Salinivibrio kushneri: one gene and its partners. The protein of the gene in region 2 interacts with the protein of the main gene of each other region in a pairwise test. Links are inferred from orthologs where the notes say so. Each region holds a gene or a part of one and is shown on either strand. Other genes may lie near its edges. The genes, in order: ftsB, N8M53_RS01980 and N8M53_RS04805.

Region 1 (4,437 bases), 150 kb from region 2 along the record:
CTAGCGTCAGTGAGTTAGACGCACCTGAGCAATTGCGATCAGGCGCGGCCACCACCACATCCGCAATGGTCGATAAGGCCTTGGTCAAGGTTTGGATCCCTTGAGCGTGATAACCGTCGTCGTTACTAATCAATATTCGCATTCTGTTCTCCTTGTTGGCTTGCGACGACGAGCTCTCGCATCACCGCGGTGGCGAAGGCCCCTGCAGGTAAAAAGAAACTCACGGTTAAAGTGTCCGCATCGTGTGTCCAGGCCATCGCCTGCGGCACTAAACACAACAAACGGCGATCATGACGCATGCGATTATCGCGAATCACCGCGAGTAATTCAGGCTCTTTGTCTACCACCGCTTGCTCAAATTGCTGAGCTTGCGCCGCTGTCGGTAGCGCATTGTCACCAGTTAAGGGACCGGTAATGCCAGAATGATAACTGCCCTCTTGCTCAACCAGATGCGGTTGCTGTTGTTCATCAAAGCACAAGTCGCCAATCAGGGTAGAAGCAAAGACACCCGCTTCTATCCGTGCAGACACCACCTGATTAAACAGCAGCGATCGCGCCGCCGATAGGTAAAAGCTACGCTTGCTCTTGTCACGGACTTTTTTCTCGCCACGCCCCCAGGCACGCGCCATCTCAACATTGTTGCCATCACGCCCAAAGCGCTGTGCACCAAAATAATTAGGTACGCCCTGCTTTGCGATGGCCTCTAGCCGCGGCAGCAAACCCTGTGGTGAGTCAAGATCGCGAATACACAATGTAAATTGATTGCCGGTCAGATCGCCGGGACGCAACTTATGCTGATGGCGGGCTGTCCCTTCAATACTCACGACGCCTGGGTGATTTTGGACAAACGCGGTTAAATCCGGATCCGCTTTACCTGGCAGGTGAACACTGAACCATTGCTCAGTGACAGCGTGGCGGTCTTTTAGCCCAGCCCAGCTCACTTGTCGTGAGGTAACACCACAGGCTTTTGCCAACTCATTGGCCACGTACTTAGTGTTTTCTCCGCGCTTTTTTATCCGCACCAAAAAGTGCTCTCCTTGGCCTGAAGGGGTAAAGCCAAGTACCTCTGAGACAATAAAATCGTCCGGTGACGCTTTCAAGGTGCCAGACTGGGTCGGTTGACCATGTAAATATGCCAAGGGCGCGAGTAAGTCCGTCATACAGCCTCTTTGTTTAATAGCACCACAGCCTCACAAGCAATGCCCTCTTTTCGTCCGGTAAAACCGAGACGCTCTGAGGTGGTTGCTTTGACGTTGACTGCATCGATTGTCACGCACAAATCGCTGGCAATGGCTTCACGCATTGCGTCGATATGTGGACCCATTTTCGGCGCTTGGGCGATAATAGTAATGTCAGCATTACCAAGCCGGTAGCCTTTGCGCCGTACTTTGCTGTATACATCGCGAAGAAGCATGCGGCTGTCAGCCCCTTCCCATTCGTCACTGGTATCGGGAAAGTGCTGGCCGATATCGCCTGCTGCAATCGCGCCTAACAGGGCATCACACAAGGCATGAAGCGCGACGTCACCGTCTGAGTGCGCGACCAAACCTTGTTCATAAGGCACGCTAACCCCGCCGATGATAACAGGGCCGTCTCCGCCAAATTTGTGTACATCAAACCCATGTCCAATTCGAATCATGATTTGCCTTCTTGTTGTGAAAGGTAAAACTCGGCCAGCCACTTATCCTCGGGGTGAGTGACTTTAATGTTGCTGGCACTGGCAGGGACCAACACCGGCTTCCCCCCGAGCGCTTCAACGGCAGACGCCTCATCCGTCACTTGCTCACCGGCCTTCGCGAGGGCGTTTGTAAGCAGGTGGGTTAGAAACATTTGCGGGGTTAATGCATGCCAAAGTGCCTCTCGCTCCACCGTATGGGCCACCTGTCCTCGCACGTCCGCACGCTTCATGGTGTCTCGAACAGGCGCGGCGAGCAAAGCGCCATCTGGGTGAGACTGTGCCTGTTCAATCAAGGCATCAATATCAGCATGCGACACACAAGGACGCGCGGCATCATGCACCATTACCCACTGTGTGTTGACCACCTTTAGCCCAGCTTGCACAGACGCAGCGCGGGTCGCCCCTCCCACGACAACATGGACATTCGGACGCTCACTCAAGTTTGTTTGCGCAAAGTAACTATCGTCAGCACCAATGGCGATGATCACATCAGTAATGGCAGGATGAGAGAGTAACCGCTCAACCGTATGCTCAATCAACATTTTGCCGGCTAAAGAGAGGTATTGCTTCGGGCAGCTAGCTTGCATCCTGCTTCCAACACCTGCGGCTGGTACCACGGCACTTATTCCGGGCTGTAAAGCAGTGTTGGGCTGCAAAGGAGATTGTTCGACCACAAGTTATCTTCTTTGGTTGTACCGCCAGTCAACGGCTGACAGTTACTGGGATTTATCGACTAATCGGAAAAATGTCTCGTCCGGCTTTATCATGCCCAGCTCATTGCGTGCGCGCTCTTCAATCGCTTCTTGCCCACGCTTCAAATCCGCAATTTCTGCGTACATTTGCTGGTTACGCTTAACGAGTTTTTGGTTGGCTTGTTGCTGTACGGCGACATTGGCTTCAATTTGCCAATAGTCTGTCACGCCATTTTTACCCAGCCACAGTTCGTACTGCAGCCACACCAGCGTGAGAAACAGTGCAACCGATAGCAGCCTCATACCTGTACTCCTTCCAATATCGGCTCAAGGTATTCAAACCCTGATAAACTAACCGCATAGGCTAGCGGATCCGCTGGCTGGTGTCATGGTTTTCCTCAATGAAAAAAGCCGCCCCGTTAGACGGGACGGCTTGGTCAAAAAGGTGCTTAAGTGCCGATTATTGGCCTTTCACTTCTTTTAAACCGTTGAACGGTGCTTTTTCGCCCAACGCATCTTCGATGCGGATGAGCTGGTTGTACTTCGCAACACGGTCAGAACGGCTCATTGAACCGGTTTTGATTTGACCTGCAGCTGTACCTACCGCCAAGTCAGCAATGGTTGCGTCTTCGGTTTCACCTGAACGGTGAGAAATCACGGCAGTGTAACCAGCATCTTTCGCCATCTTGATCGCCGCCAAGGTTTCGGTCAGAGAACCGATTTGGTTAAATTTGATCAAGATAGAGTTCGCGACACCTTTGTCGATACCTTCTTTTAGGATCTTGGTGTTAGTTACGAACAGGTCATCACCGACTAGCTGTAGCTTGTCACCCAGCAGCTCAGTTTGGTGCTTAAAGCCGTCCCAGTCAGACTCGTCCAGGCCGTCTTCAATAGACACGATTGGGTACTCTTCAGCCAGTTTCGCCAAGTAGTGGTTAAACTCTTCTGACGAGAAGGTTTTACCTTCACCCTTCATGTTGTAGATGCCTTGCTCTTTGTCATAGAACTCAGACGCCGCACAGTCCATCGCGAGGGTGATATCTTTGCCCAGCTCGTAGCCTGCTTGCTCAACCGCTTCTTTAATTGCAGCAAGTGCCGCAGCGTTTGACTCTAGGTTTGGCGCAAAACCACCTTCGTCACCTACCGCAGTGCTTAGGCCTTTGGCTTTCAGTACTTTTGCTAGGTTATGGAATACTTCCGCGCCGATGCGCAGTGCTTCTTTCAGGGTTTTCGCACCCACAGGCTGGATCATGAACTCTTGGATATCAACGTTGTTATCCGCGTGCTCACCACCGTTCAGGATGTTCATCATTGGCAGAGGCATTGAGAACTGACCAGCAGTGCCGTTTAGTTCAGCAATGTGCTCAAACAAAGGCATGCCTTTCGCAGCCGCAGCCGCTTTCGCGTTGGCCAGAGACACCGCGAGGATAGCGTTGGCACCAAACTTAGATTTGTTATCGGTACCGTCGAGATCGATCATCACTTGGTCGATATCGGCTTGGGCTTTCGCGTCTTTACCTTGTAGGGCTTCTGCGATTGGGCCGTTAACCGCTTCAATCGCTTTTAGAACGCCTTTACCCATGAAACGTGACTTGTCACCATCACGCAGTTCTAGCGCTTCGCGAGAACCCGTTGATGCACCTGAAGGTGCTGCCGCCATACCGACAAAGCCACCTTCTAGGTGTACTTCAGCTTCAACGGTTGGGTTACCGCGTGAATCGATGATTTCACGGCCTAGAACTTTAACGATCTTAGACATTGTGATTCCTCTCGTCTGTCATTGTTTTTAAAAATAAAAGCGGCTGCCTAGGTTCAGGCGACCGCTCGAATCTCGTTTATAGCTCACCGCGCTGTTTTTTGCCTGCTGCCGCAACAAACCCGGCAAACAATGGGTGGCCATCACGTGGTGTCGACGTGAACTCTGGGTGGAACTGGCACGCAACAAACCATGGGTGCTCAGGATTCTCGATGATCTCCACCAGCTTTTTATCTGCAGAAAGGCCTGAGATTGAAAGCCCCGCTTTTTCTAGCTGCGGACGCAATAAATTGTTCACTTCATAACGGTGG
Region 2 (4,559 bases):
AGATGCGAACACCCGCGTCATTGACTAAGGCGGTGCACAACATGGTGTCGCGCACATCCTCAGGGTTAGCCGGAAAATCTACCGGCGGCTCCATGTCTGTGCGACGGTAAATCACACCGGTATTGGCAGGAGCCGGACGCAGAGTAAGCGTAACCTTACGCCCAGAGTGGAGACCCACACCAGTCGTTTGGACCATACTTTTCAATGTTCGCTGTCTAATCATCGGCTTATCTCAACTTTTTCTCAAAAAAGTGTGCTCTGCGTCACTCATTACCCTGTCACCTTAGACAAGGGGAGCGTGATGGTAGCACATCACTGGCTACAAACCAAGCAATTGCGATTAGTCAGCTTGTTTACGCAAAAACGCAGGAATATCGAGATAATCATGCTCGGTCTGCGATTTTGGTGCTGCATTCGATGATGCAGCAGCAGGCTGCTCTTTCGCCGCAGGGTTTGCACTTGCCGCCTGTGGTTTCTCTTGCAAAGGCTGTGCCTTTTTCGGCTCTGCCTGTGCTTGCCCAGACTGTGAATTGGTGACCAAGGTGATATCTGGCTTGCGCTCATTACCAATCCCGGTTGCCACCACAGTCACACGCAGCTCATCGCTCATCTCTGGATCCATCGATGTACCGATCACCACTGTTGCATTGTCTGATGCAAACGCTTTGACGGTATTACCCACGGTCTCAAACTCATCAAGACGCATATCAAAGCCTGCGGTAATGTTCACCAGCACACCACGCGCGCCAGCAAGATCGATATCTTCAAGAAGCGGGCTAGAAATCGCCATTTCTGCTGCTTCTTCGGCACGGTCTTCACCGGTTGCCACGCCGCTACCCATCATTGCGTGTCCCATTTCTGACATCACAGTGCGTACGTCAGCAAAGTCGACGTTGATGTGGCCTGGGCGAGTGATCAACTCAGCAATCCCTTGCACAGCATTACGTAGCACATCATTTGCTTTGGCAAAGGCATCGAGCAAGGTGATCCCGCGACCTAACACCTTGAGCAGTTTTTCGTTCGGGATCGTGATCAGCGAGTCAACATTTTTTGACAGCTCTTCGATACCCTGCTCTGCAAAGGCTAATCGCTTCTTACCTTCAAAGCTGAATGGTTTGGTCACTACAGCAACGGTCAGAATGCCCATCTCTTTCGCGATTTCCGCGATGACCGGCGCGCCGCCTGTCCCTGTACCACCGCCCATTCCGGCTGCGATAAATACCATATCGGCACCTTCGAGCTCAGCTTTAATCGCATCGCGATCTTCAAGGGCAGAATCTCGGCCTACTTGTGGGTTTGCCCCCGCACCTAGGCCTTTAGTGATGTCACCACCAATTTGAATGACCGTACCTACGCTGCTTTTACGTAGTGCTTGGGCATCCGTGTTAATGCTAATGAAGTCAACCCCTTCGATTGACTCACGCACCATATGCTCAACGGCGTTACCACCGCCACCGCCAATGCCGACGACCTTAATCACCGCATCGTCAGACATTTCCATCATCGGTTCAAACATGAGTTCTCTCCGTCCTTCCTGTTCGCATCAGGGTTAAAATTCTTTCTTAAACCAGCTACTCAGCTTATTAATCCAGCTAGCCACAGCCCGCTTTTGTTCTGGTTCACTCGTTTCTGTCAGCAAGCTTTCTTTGCCGTAGTGTAAAAGCCCAACCGCGGTTGCATAACAAGGCGCTTGCACGTAGTCGGTCAATCCTGTGACATTCACCGGTTGTCCCACTCTCACCTGGTTTTGGAAAACACGTTCTGCGCATTCAACCAAGCCGTGCATTTGTGATGCACCCCCAGTGAGCACAATCCCCGCTGCCATTTGATGTTTAACACCATCGCTACGCAACTTCTCTTGGATAGCGACCAGCTTTTGGTTCACCAATCCTAGGAGCTCTGAGCAACGCGGCTCAATCACCTCTGACAAGGTTTGTCGCTGCAATGTCCTTGATGGGCGTCCTCCCACACTTGGGACATTGACTTTGGCGTCCTTGTTCACCAGCTCACTCAATGCACAGCCATATTTCACTTTAATGTCTTCTGCATCGGCCAGCGGTGTGCCAAAGGCATACGCGATATCACTTGTAATCACATTGCCCGCATAAGGGATCACCTCGGCATGGCGGAGGGCGCCTCCTGTCCATACAGCAAGGTCCATGGTGCCGCCACCGATATCGACGACACAGACACCCAACTCTCGCTCATCCGGTGTGATCACGGCATGGCTTGCTGAAAGCCCGGAGAAAATCAGTTGATCAACGCTAAGACCACAACGTTCGACTGCTTTCTCAATATTTTTTGCGGTGTCATTGTGACATGTGATGAGGTGCACACTCGCTTCCATCCTTACCCCGGATAACCCGAGCGGATTTTTGATCCCTTCTTGATAATCAATTTTGTATTCTTGTGGGATCACATGCAGCACGCGCTGCTCATCACTGATTTTGACCGACTTCGCGGTATGAATCACATTGTCTATGTCGTCTTGGGTAACATCTTCGTCCGATATTGTCCCCATTCCTCTCTCAGTTTGGCAGTGAATATGCTTCCCTGACAAAGAAAGATAGACAGAGCTGATCTGGCAATCTGCCATCATCTCGGCTTCATTCACCGCTCGCTGAACAGATTTAACCACAGACTCTAAGTCGTTCACGCCACCTTTATCCATACCGCGCGACGGGCTGCTGCCCACACCCAGCACATTGATGGTGCCATCTGGCAGCACTTCACTGACCAAGGTAGACACTTTGGACGTACCGATATCGAGCCCAACTATCAGTGACTTGTCTGTCGTTTTATTCATTCAACCATCTCTTAATTTTGGCTATTCGCGTCGTCTGCCTCTGTTTTCCAGCCTACCGCTGCCCCTGTGTCATACCGCAAATCTACATAAGCAATGGCTTTGTCTTGCGCCTTTATCCGAGGGTATAAACTGACCAGTCGCGCCAGCCGTTCTTGTCGAGCTTTACGCCCTAACTCAATCCGTACGCCATCTCGTGTCACAATGCGCCATGAGCGCCGTTTGTTCAGTGATAACGCCTGAATTGATAAGCCAATTCGCTGTAATTTACGTTCGAGCTCTCGGCTCGTTCGCAAGACTTCTTCCGATGTGCCGGTATTGCCATGTAACGACACCAGCTTTTTATCGGCGACATCTTGCGGGGCACCATTGAAAACCGTCCCGGCTGGCGTCAGCAATTTTTGCCCGTTCCAAATCGCGCTAGCCTGGTATTCAGTAATATGTACCTTTAAGGTATCGGGCCACTGTTTCCTTACCGCAACCTGTTTCACCCACGGGAGTGCCTCAATATTCGCTTGGATGCGATTCACATCCTGCAGCATAAAGCTTTTTAGCTCGCCGCCTGACAACACCGCTTGGCGAACTTGATCAACACTGACATGTGTTTGGTCACCTTCCATCACCAGTTGCGACAAGGGGAGCTGCTGCTCATCACTCATCCAATCAATCACACGGACAATCCCCAGCAACATTAGGGTAATGACCCCAACCAGGAACGCGAGTGACGCGCCTTTTTGCCGATCCAGTTTTATCACTGTTTGTACGCGTGTCAGGGCATTGACCATGCTCATACCTATCTTATCGCCTTGTGTCGATGCGACTTGACACTCACAGCGAAAAAACCGAATGATTATAGCGATCCTGCGTGACGCTCTCCAACCCAAAGATGCACTTTCATCACTAAGCTGGGATCGATTGCGCGCCATTTTCCCACAAAGACGATAAAAACCGATGTTTGTTCTCGCAACAACCGATACTGACCGCTATTTTTATCTCGTCAGCTACTATTTATTGCGCCATTTTAGCCTTGTCTAGCTGCTTTGCCGCTAAATTTTTTGCCACTTTACCAATATCACCCGCGCCTTGTGTTAAAACCAAGTCATTAGGTTGCAGCACGTTGGCCAATGCAGAGGGTAATGCCTCAGCATTAGGCACAAAAATAGGATCCAGCTTACCGCGCGCGCGAATGCTACGACATAAGCTTCTACCGTCAGCACCTGCAATCGGCGTTTCTCCCGCCGAGTACACATCCAACATCAGCAACACATCCACTTTTTCCAACACATTGGCAAAGTCATCATAAAGATCGCGTGTCCGGCTGTAACGGTGTGGCTGAAAAATCATCACTAAACGATGATCTTGCCAGCCTGCTCGCGCCGCTTTAATGGTAACGTCCACTTCACTGGGGTGATGACCATAATCGTCCACCAGCAAGGCCGTTCCCTCATCCACCGCAAACTCACCGAGCTGATCGAAACGTCGACCCGTACCAGCAAAATTGGCCAAGGCGCGTAAGATTGCGTCATCGTCCACACCATCTTCGGTTGCAACCGCAATCGCTGCTGCCGCATTGAGCGCATTATGTTGGCCAGGAGTGTTCAAACGGATAGTTAGCGTTTGGCGATGAGGGCGTGTCACTTTAAACACACCGCACTGCCCATGCTGATGGTAATCATGTAAACATACATCGGCATCGTGCGAGAACCCGTAGGTGATCACTTGCCGCCCAATCGCGGGGATCAATTCACGCACCACA
Region 3 (5,062 bases), 590 kb from region 2 along the record:
CTTTTATTAAAGCGGTGCACTTCATCGACAAACAGAACAGTACGAATACCAGCTTGCTTGTTTTGCTCTGCGCGTCCAATCGCCTCTCGGATCTCCTTGACGCCAGACGTCACGGCTGAGATTTGTTCCAGCTCTGCGTTGGCTTGGCGCGCGGCAATATCCGCAAGGGTGGTTTTACCGGTCCCAGGTGGACCCCAAAAAATCATCGAGTGGAGGGAGCCAGACTCAATTGCCCGGCGAAGCGGTTTACCCTCAGCGAGAAGGTGACGCTGACCGATGTACTGATCAAGCGTAATAGGCCGCATGCGTGCGGCCAATGGGCGAAAATCATCTGCAAAGTCAAGCGGTAAGGTCGACACAGTCACCTCCGAGGCAATTATCTTGGTTGGCGCTGATCGTCGACCATCACTGAGTCTGGTGGCGTAAACGAAAACAGGTCTGACGCCGGTGCTTGTCGGCTAAATTGACTCAGCGAGAACTGGCTCTGTTGCCCATCTTGCTCAACCACGGTAAAGCCGGTCAAGGTACCATCCGGTTTCACCGTGACTTCAAATTCGCCAATCGTGCCTGTGGTTTTTGGCGTTAAGGTAAAGGTATCAGCCTCTTGGGTGATTCGATACGCCTGCCAATCACTGGGCTGATTGCGTGTCAGCAATACAAACGGCGTTTGTGCCGTCGCATCCTCCAACCACATCGCGGTCACTTGCTCAACAAATGGGCTGTAGTACCAAAGCGTATCGCCATCAGAAATCATGATGGTTTCGTCGGGAGAGGTCGTGGTCCAGTTAAACAAGTTTGGCCGCTGAATCGCCAACCGCCCTTTTGCTTGATGAATCACCTCTCCTTCCGGGCTTTGCACTGTTTGGGAAAACTGCGCACTGAACGCGTCAACCTGACTCAACCGTTCCATCAGGTGTTGTTGCGCCTGCGTTTTCGCCTGCACCGACAATGCAAAAAGTAGAGACAGCACCACCATTAGGTGGCGGATAGCAGAGAATCGAGTCATGAAACCTTCCATTCGATCAATCTTTGGGTGGCGGTGGCGCGATGACTTCGCGATTACCGTTATGGCCTGGTGAGCTTACGACACCGTGTGCTTCCAGTTGTTCCACGATCCGCGCCGCTCGGTTGTAGCCAATTTTGAATCGGCGCTGTACGCCAGAAACAGACCCTCGACGGCTTTCGGTGACAAATTCAACCACTTGGTCAAAAAGCTGGTCCAGCTCTTCCCCATCTCCGCCTGAGGGCGCTTCACCCGGCAACAAGCTATCGGAGCCTTGATCCCCTTTGGTTATTTCGTCTAGGTACTGAGGCTTACCACGCGCTTTCCAATTGTTTACCACGCGATGCACCTCTTCATCACTGACAAAAGCACCATGAACACGAATCGGATGGTTGGAGCCATTAGGCATAAAGAGCATATCACCCATCCCCAATAACGACTCTGCGCCACCTTGGTCGAGGATAGTGCGTGAATCTGTCTTGGTAGACACCGTAAACGCCATCCGCGTTGGAATGTTGGCTTTGATTAAGCCTGTGATCACATCCACTGATGGACGCTGGGTGGCAAGCACTAGATGAATACCTGCGGCTCGAGCCTTTTGCGCCAGACGCGCAATCAACTCTTCCACTTTTTTGCCCACCACCATCATCAGATCGGAGAATTCATCCACGACCACCACAATATAAGGCAGCTTTTCCAGCTTAGGCGCTGACTCATCCATCGAGTCACCTGGCTTCCAAAGCGGATCGGGAATGGGATTATTCGCCGCTTCTGCGGCTTTTACTTTCTCGTTAAAGCCTTTTAAATTTCGCACCCCTAGCGCCGACATCAACTTGTAACGACGTTCCATCTCGCCAACACACCAACGCAGGGCATTGCCCGCATCTTTCATGTCAGTCACCACCTCGGTTAACAGGTGTGGGATCCCCTCATACACCGAGAGCTCGAGCATTTTCGGATCTATCATAATAAAGCGCACATCTTCCGGTGAAGCTTTATACAGCATGCTCACCAACATGACGTTCACACCCACCGATTTACCCGAGCCTGTGGTACCCGCCACCAGCATGTGTGGCGCCTTACCCAAATCGGTAATAATCGCTTCACCCGCGATATCATTCCCCAGCACCACCGAAATAGGCGAGTGGCTGTTCTTAAACCGCTCGCTACCGATCACTTCGGACATAAACACCGTTTCTCGGTGCTCATTGGGGAGCTCAAGACCAATATAGGGTTTACCTGGGATCACTTCGACCACACGCACTGCCGTGGTCGACAAAGCACGCGCCAAGTCTTTGGATAAGCCAGAAATGCGCGAGACTTTGACCCCAGGGGCCAAGTCGAGCTCAAAACGGGTGATCACTGGGCCTGGATACACGCCAACCACGCGCGCCTGGACTTTAAAGTCTTCCAGTCGTGCTTCGACCAGGCGAGCAATCTTCTCGAGCTCTTCACGCGTCGCCTGCTCTGCGGTGTGGCGAGCGGGGTCAAGCAGATCGAGGGTCGGGAAAGGTTCTTTCGGTGTGGGTAAATCCGGCTCATCTTTGACTAAGAACGGGTGATCCAGTCCAGCTGCCTGCTGCTGATTTTTTTGCGCTTGGCGAATGGTTTCTTGGAAGGGGTCGTCATCCTCATCCGCGCCACTGCTCGCTTGTTCTGCACGCTCAAGCTCGGACAGCCCATCTTGATTGCCATAGGTTGTGTCGACGTGATGCTGGCTCGGTGCGATTGGTGCACTGTGCAGATCATCAGATGGTGGCTCTTCGCCCGTTTCAATGGAGGGAGCAGTTCCAGTATCAAGATGTGGCGTATCCACCTCAACGCGCGAAGACGATACAGGCGCAGCTTCTTCATGCTCCTCCTCCTGCTCGATAGCAAGGTGCCACTGCCCCAATGACGGTTCCTCGGGGTGCGCATCATCGCTATCGGTAGCGCCCTGATCGTCGGCAACATCCGAGTCTGTTGCCGAACGCGCTTGTCCACCAAAGATAATAGGCGACGCGGCCTTGTTCTGTGCCTGCTCATCGTTGGCGGAACTCTCCGCCTTCTCCGGCGCTGACGGTGTCAAGCGACGTAAATCACTGAGCTCCATCGGCTCAGATGTATTGGCTGCGGTGTGTGTGTCGGAGTCTGGCATGCCTAGCTCGGTGGGTGCGTCACCGCGAATCCGATTCACCGTCCAGGTGACGCCTTTTAGTGTCATGGCGCCGAGGTTATCAACAATGGTCAACCAAGAGATCCCTGTAAAGAGAGTAAAACCGGCCGCCCAGCCAAACAGCATCATCAAGGTCGTGCCTAATACATTAAATAGCGGCAGCGCCAAACTGTTGGTGACATCCCCCATCACGCCACCAGAGGAAAAATGCCAAAAATCGTCAAAATTCAAATCGGCCAACGAGCAGCTGGTTAAAAACAGGATGAACAGTCCTAATATGCGCGCACCGATAATGGTGTAATTAATGGGTTCGTCGTCACCACGGCGACGTAAAAATACCCAACCACCGAGGATCACCGCTGGCGGCAGCGGATACGCTAAGATGCCAAACGAGAAGAAAAGACTATCGGCGAGCCAAGCGCCCATGGCGCCTGCGGCATTGTGCACATCACCATGCCAAGCAGTTTGCGACCAAGACGGGTCGGCTGGATTAAAAGACAATAAAGCCACCATAGCAAACACGGCAGCCGCGAGCACCAAGATAAACCCACACTCTTTTAATCGCTGAACACCATCTAAACGCACTTTGGAACGAGCTGCTTTGGGCTCCCGACGTAAAGAAAACTCCATCATCACCTGTTTAATACCGTTCTTGAACCGCATTCCTCATCCTATCTTGAGGCTTGCTCATATTGTCCTGACTTTACCACATTCATGCCATGAGAGCAGGCATGATGCCTGTTTACGATAAATCTTTACCGAGATATCACACAATCCTCAGTGATCCGAGCAAAAAATAAGCCGAGCACAATGCTCGGCTTGCGTTCTGATAGGAGTTGCCCCGCACCACCCATTTAACTCACTGACTATCGCGTATGAATAACCAGATGATTGCTCTGCTTGACCTCTTCCATTACCACGTAGGTGCGAGTGTCATTCACACCAGGCAAACGCAGCAAAGTTTCACCCAATAACTTGCGATATGCCGACATATCCGCTACTCGTGTTTTAAGCAGGTAATCAAAATCCCCTGACACTAACGAGCACTCTTGAATGTCCTCAAGCGTTTGCACGGCTTTGTTAAATTGCTCGAACACATCAGGCGCACCGCGGTTGAGTGTGATTTCGACAAACACTAGCAGTGATGCATCCAAATACTGGGGGTTAAGCAGTGCTGTATAGCCAAGGATATAACCTTGACGCTCAAGACGTCGTACACGTTCTAGACAGGGGGTAGGAGAAAGACCAACACGTTTTGATAACTCAACGTTAGAGACTCGCCCATCCTTTTGGAGCTCGTTCAGGATGTTGCGGTCAATGCGGTCCAATTCCTTGGAGGGCTTTTTTTTGGTATCTACCATTTTTTATTCCACCTTGTTACTTCCTTGCAAAAAGATATACCAAATTAAATAACATCTAAATGATTTTCAGCATCAAATGCTGGTTTATTGCCTTTATACTAGCCTGAAAATTGACAATATCAATAACAAGCCAGCCGATAACACTGAATAAACAAGAGGTGACAGCATGATCATTGGCGTTCCAAAAGAAATCAAAAACCATGAGTACCGCGTTGGTATGGTACCCGCGAGTGTTCGCGAGCTCATTTCTCACGGCCACTCTGTCTACATCGAGACCAACGCAGGTAATGGTATTGGTTTCTCTGACGACGACTATAAAGCCGCCGGCGCGTCTATCCTTCCCACTGCTGCTGACGTCTTTGCTAAAGCAGAAATGATCGTCAAGGTAAAAGAGCCACAAGCCGTTGAGCGTGCGATGCTCCGTGAAGGACAGATTTTGTTCACCTATTTGCATCTTGCACCAGATTTTCCGCAAACAGAAGACTTAATTAAAAGTAAAGCCATCTGTATTGCCTACGAAACGGTAACAGATTCTAAAGGTCG

The links.
Region 1: the proteins of N8M53_RS01980 (region 2) and ftsB interact in binary tests that used the Escherichia coli proteins (3 or more experiments, as listed by UniProt). The link is inferred for Salinivibrio kushneri from one-to-one orthologs.
Region 3: the proteins of N8M53_RS01980 (region 2) and N8M53_RS04805 interact in binary tests that used the Escherichia coli proteins (3 or more experiments, as listed by UniProt). The link is inferred for Salinivibrio kushneri from one-to-one orthologs.

Annotation. Positions count from the first base shown.
Region 1 is NZ_CP114588.1:536,104-540,540, reverse strand. Bases 1,035-3,765 are described here. They hold ftsB (cell division protein FtsB), read right to left. Parts: upstream 2,674-3,765; coding sequence 2,395-2,673; downstream 1,035-2,394. Other genes in these bases: eno (phosphopyruvate hydratase), read right to left, coding at 2,831-3,765; ispD (2-C-methyl-D-erythritol 4-phosphate cytidylyltransferase), read right to left, coding at 1,636-2,265; ispF (2-C-methyl-D-erythritol 2,4-cyclodiphosphate synthase), read right to left, coding at 1,157-1,639; truD (tRNA pseudouridine(13) synthase TruD), read right to left, coding at 1,035-1,160. Also shown: 5'/3'-nucleotidase SurE, read right to left, coding at 1-142; more of truD, read right to left, coding at 126-1,034; more of eno, read right to left, coding at 3,766-4,129; N8M53_RS02635 (CTP synthase), read right to left, coding at 4,206-4,437. UniProt on the Escherichia coli protein: Essential cell division protein. May link together the upstream cell division proteins, which are predominantly cytoplasmic, with the downstream cell division proteins, which are predominantly periplasmic.
Region 2 is NZ_CP114588.1:389,859-394,417, reverse strand. Bases 1,707-4,559 are described here. They hold N8M53_RS01980 (cell division protein FtsQ/DivIB), read right to left. Parts: upstream 3,595-4,559; coding sequence 2,818-3,594; downstream 1,707-2,817. Other genes in these bases: murC (UDP-N-acetylmuramate--L-alanine ligase), read right to left, coding at 3,812-4,559; ftsA (cell division protein FtsA), read right to left, coding at 1,707-2,806. In the rest of the region: lpxC (UDP-3-O-acyl-N-acetylglucosamine deacetylase), read right to left, coding at 1-223; cell division protein FtsZ, read right to left, coding at 341-1,516; more of ftsA, read right to left, coding at 1,550-1,706. UniProt on the Escherichia coli protein: Essential cell division protein. May link together the upstream cell division proteins, which are predominantly cytoplasmic, with the downstream cell division proteins, which are predominantly periplasmic. May control correct divisome assembly.
Region 3 is NZ_CP114588.1:982,648-987,709, reverse strand. The notes cover bases 823-4,178. They hold N8M53_RS04805 (DNA translocase FtsK), read right to left. Parts: upstream 3,789-4,178; coding sequence 1,023-3,788; downstream 823-1,022. Other genes in these bases: lrp (leucine-responsive transcriptional regulator Lrp), read right to left, coding at 4,025-4,178; lolA (outer membrane lipoprotein chaperone LolA), read right to left, coding at 823-1,006. Outside these bases: N8M53_RS04815 (replication-associated recombination protein A), read right to left, coding at 1-359; more of lolA, read right to left, coding at 377-822; more of lrp, read right to left, coding at 4,179-4,519; ald (alanine dehydrogenase), read left to right, coding at 4,686-5,062. UniProt on the Escherichia coli protein: Essential cell division protein that coordinates cell division and chromosome segregation. The N-terminus is involved in assembly of the cell-division machinery.